Regions from separate parts of the Rhodococcus sp. NPDC059969 genome, predicted to be linked through region 1. Evidence: riboswitches for the same ligand, from Rfam matches in the RefSeq annotation. Region 1 holds a riboswitch; the other holds the start of a gene.

Evidence for each region. Region 1 has a riboswitch for cobalamin ahead of ACFWAD_RS18315 (CbtB domain-containing protein). Riboswitches for the same ligand answer to the same signal wherever they lie in the genome.
Region 2: it holds a riboswitch for cobalamin, as region 1 does, so the genes downstream of both, ACFWAD_RS15590 (ABC transporter substrate-binding protein) here and ACFWAD_RS18315 (CbtB domain-containing protein) in region 1, are expected to answer to the same signal.

The regions. Positions count from the first base shown of each region.
Region 1 covers NZ_JBHWUF010000006.1:160,965-163,163, forward strand. The annotation lists gene ACFWAD_RS18310 (CbtA family protein) at 1-682, opposite strand, end outside; gene ACFWAD_RS18315 (CbtB domain-containing protein) at 673-867, opposite strand; cobalamin riboswitch at 892-1,030, opposite strand; gene mhuD (mycobilin-forming heme oxygenase MhuD) at 1,119-1,427, opposite strand; gene ACFWAD_RS18325 (alpha/beta fold hydrolase) at 1,473-2,199, shown strand, end outside; gene ACFWAD_RS18330 (HIT family protein) at 2,195-2,199, opposite strand, start outside.
Region 2 covers NZ_JBHWUF010000004.1:383,590-385,788, reverse strand. The annotation lists gene ACFWAD_RS15595 (MMPL family transporter) at 1-1,105, opposite strand, end outside; cobalamin riboswitch at 1,177-1,323, shown strand; gene ACFWAD_RS15590 (ABC transporter substrate-binding protein) at 1,439-2,199, shown strand, end outside.

The DNA of each region.
Region 1 (2,199 bases):
CCTGCGTTGCGAGCGAGGAAAGTCGGAACTCCCACAGCAGAGTTGCCGGGAAGTCCTCGCCCACCTCGTTGATGCCGGGAAGCGAGACGTAACCGATCGCGACGATCACCAGGAACGCAGCCACCGGAGCGGCGATGCGCACACTGAGGAACTCGTGTCCGGAAACTGCCTTTGCTGCAGCTGCCGCCGCAGTGACGGACAGCAGTCCGAGAATCACGGCCGCCAACCACAGGAGTGTCCGCTGGTTGATGGTGTCCGGATCTCCAACGGCCGGCGGGTTGGCCGGGTACTTGAAGAACGGCACCGCCTCGATGGCCAGCCAGCCGCCGACGGCGATGGTGATCGCCAACAACGGCCCGGACATTCCGGTGAGTCGTCGCGCGTAGTTGGCGACGACCGAGAAGATCGCGCCGAGTGCGAGTCCGGCCAGCGCTGTGGCCAGGAACAGCCCGGCGCGCTGCCCGTCGCGGCTCACCAGTGGTTCTTCTTCGTCACCGTGTGAATGCCCAGCGGCTTCGCCGGCATGTTCTCCAGCGGCACTGTTGGCTTCTTCGATCGCAATGGCAGCGTTGACGTGGGGTTCACCCAGCACGAACGCAACACCGCCGGCAAGAATGCCCGCGATCAAACCAGCCAACAATCCACGAATGAGAAGCTTCGTGAAACTGTCGACTAGTGGCACGGCAGGCCCATCAAGTGGCGTCCGTCGTGCATCAATTCATGCATGTACATGCCGGTGCGAGAGATCGCGCCCTGGTCGAATCCGACCAGGTAGAGAGCCAGCATCGCGAACAGAACGACTGCAGCGGCGAGGAAAGCAAGACGAGTCGAATCGATCGACGTATCGGGAGAATAGGCGAGAGCCATCGAAGCCTCCTGGGATTTTCGCGTCCCCTAGGTCCATGCGATGGCCGAAGTGTCTGGCTGTCGAATAGTCGTGCCGAAAAAGGCACTTCACCTCGAATTACAGTGGCGCGACCGCTCCGGGCTTTCACCGGATTCCTGTCGGACCATCGCGTTTACATGCGAACTTTTGCACTACTGCCCGCACCGTGTCAACGCGTGAAGCCGAGATGACCGTCGATTGTGCCCGCACGAGCGGGCACAATCGTTCGAGATCAGCTCTTGGCGGCGACGTCCAGGACAACTTCGAACTCGAGCAACGACGCACCCGAAGCGACGGGCTTCGCGCGTTCGCCGGAGTGTGCTTCGCGGGCCGGACCGTCACGCCAATCGGCGAACGCCTGCTCGGACTCCCACTGCGTCACCACGAAGTAGCGGCTTTCGCCGGCGGTGGGGCGGAGAAGCTGGAATCCGAGGAAGCCCGGGGAGTTCTCGACTGCGTGAGCGCGTGCTGCGAAGCGCTTCTCCAGTTCGGGGCCGGCGCCCTCGGGGACCTCGATTGCATTGATCTTCACGACTGCCATGAAAGCGACATTACCCGTGTACCTTCACCGCGTACCGTGACACTCGTGTTGCATGACGAAGGTGGAACGGGACAGCCGATTCTGTTGTTGCACGGACTCATGGGCAGTTCCCGAACGTGGCGTCGCCACGTGCCGTGGATCCGCGAGTTCGGCCACGTCTACACCTTCGACGCCGCCGGTCACGGCAGGCCGGCGCCGGCGGAACTGACTACCGAGGCATTCGTCGAGGACCTGACATCGGCCGTTTCCTCCATCGAAGGTCCGATGATCGTGATCGGTCATTCGATGGGCGCTCTGCACGCGTGGTGCTTCGCCGCTGCGCATCCCGAGAAGGTGTGTGCCCTGGTCCTCGAAGACATGGCCCCGGACTTTCGCGGACGCACCGCAGCGGATTGGGCGCAGATGATTTCGGCGTGGCCGCAACCGTTTGCTTCCGAGGACGCGATGAAGGAATTCTTCGGCCCCGTCGCCGGCCAGTACTTTCTCGATTCCTTCGACCGCCGCGACGACGGGTGGTACCTGCACGGTGACGTCTCGACCTTCCGCGACATCTCGGAGGAGTGGGGCACGCGGCACTTCTGGGATCAGTGGAAGGCGATCGAGGCGCCGACTTTGCTCATCGAGGGGGAATTCACCATCACCCCAGAAGGACAGATGCGAGAGATGGCCGAGCGGCCGCAAACCCGGTACGTACGTATTGCCGACGCCGGTCACCTGGTCCACGACGATCAACCGCAGCGTTACCGCGACGTCGTGACGGAGTTCCTTCAGA
Region 2 (2,199 bases), on a different contig from region 1:
CCGCCACCGGACGCTTCATCACCCACGTGACGACGCGGCCCCAGAATTTGCGCGAGCGTTCCTCGCCGCGTTGTGCCGCGTCCTTGCGCCACGTCAGGGCATTGATGCGGTGACCCAGAATGGCAAGCAGCGCAGGCACAGCAGTCAGCGACAGGACGGCCGCGCTCAGTACCGCAGCGATCGCGCCGAAGCCCAGAGATCGGATGACGGCCTGGGGGAAAACGAGCATGCCGCTGAACGCACAGATCAGCAGTAGACCCGAGAACATGACGGTGCGACCCGCCGTCAGAACTGTTCGCTGGGCAGCAGCTCCCGGATCCGAGCCTGAATTCAGTTCTTCACGGAACCGGCCGACCACGAAGAGTCCGTAGTCGATCGCCAGTCCCAACCCGAGAAGAGAAGCGACGTTGATCGAGAATGAGGACACATCGGTGATCAAGGTGAGGATCCGGAGAACCGCCAATGCGCTCAGGACGCTGAGTACGCCCACGAACACCGGAACCGCGGCAGCGACGACGCCGCCGAAGATGAAGACCAGCAGCACCAGAGTGATCGGAATGGCGATGGCCTCGGCAACAACCAGGTCTTTCTCGAGTTTGGTGTTGAATGCGACGCCGACGACGGTGTTGCCCGCGAATTGTGCCTCGGCGCCTTCGACTTCGAGCTTCGGCAAGAGATCGGCGAAAGTGGCCGGCGTGACTCCCGAGTCCGGTGCCAACGTGATCGCAACGGCGCCCATGGATCCGTCGTTCGAGAGCAGACTGGCCTTGGCCGCCGCGTCCGTTCCCCAATACGACTTCACCGACGCCGTCGGCACTTCCGTTTTGAACTGGTCGACCGCGGCCGTCACCGCCGGCCCGATGTCGTCCAGGGTCTTACCGTCGGTGGGTGAGTAGATCGCGATGATGTCCGGGGTCTGCGGTCCGAGATTGTCCTCGATGATGTCGGCGACCTTCGCGGAGTCGCTGCCCGGATCGATGAATCCGCCCTGGCTGAGCTTGCCGAACACTCCGAGTCCCCACACTCCACTGATGAGAACTATCAGAACCGCGAGGCTCAGTACCCACCATTTCCGGGCAACGACGGTTTGGGCCCAGCGTGTCATGTATCAACTCCGGTGTGTGGGGGCGTCTGGCCAGATCGACTGTAGTGGGCGTTTGGTCTTGAATCGGAAACGTCATGCATACTGCTCGAAGCACTTGCAAGCCACGCGTGTGGGGGAAGCCGGTCCGAATCCGGCGCTGACCCGCAACGGTAGGTCGATTCTCGGTAGTCACCGAGCGTCGGCAAGCCCGATTACCCACCGCGCGGTGTGCGACATCCATTCGTCGTGGTCTACGAAAAGGAAGTCCAGCAGGAGCTCTGGCCGAGGATCAGCGTGCGGGCGGAGTTGTCTGTCGGATTCTCATTCGTGGCTCAGAGCCCTTACGAGGTCCCCGTGTCACTTCAGTTCTCCCCGTCCCGTGCCGCCGCCGTTCTTGTTGCGGTCGCCTTGGTTTCGGCAGGTTGTTCCAAAGGCCAGGAATCAGAGTCAGCGTCTGCTGCGGAATCCTTCGCACAGCCGGTGTCCGTGACCAACTGCGATCGCGAGATGACGTTCGATTCGCCGCCGCAGCGCATCGTGTCCTTGAACGGACACGTCACCGAAGCCCTTATCGAGATCGGCGCGGGTGATCGGATTGTCGGTCGGGCGTACAGCGACAACCCACCAACTGCTGAGACGGCCGATCAGTTCAACAGCATTCCCAGTCTCTCCGACACCTTCCCCAGCATGGAGCAAGTCCTCGACGTCGATCCCGACTTCGTGGTCGGAGGAATGACCAGTGCCTTCAACGAGAAGCAAGGGCGTTCACGAGACGCCTTCGGCGAGCGAGGAATCAACACCTTCCTCTTCTCCGAATACTGTGGCACCGGTTTCCCCGACATCGGATTGCTCGAGAACGACTACACACAACTCGGTCGACTCCTGGGCGTCGAAGATTCGGCCCGCGAGGTAGCCGAAGAGATCAGCAGTGGTCTCGATTCCGTCCGCGCATCGGTCGGGGACGCAGCGCCGGTGCCGACCTTCTTCTACGACAGCGGTGACCAGGTTCCGACGACAATCGGCGGAGTCGGCGTCGGTCAATTGGTCGCGGAATACTCCGGTGTCTCGAACATCTTCGCCGAAGGGACAAAGCCCTACATCGACGCATCGTGGGA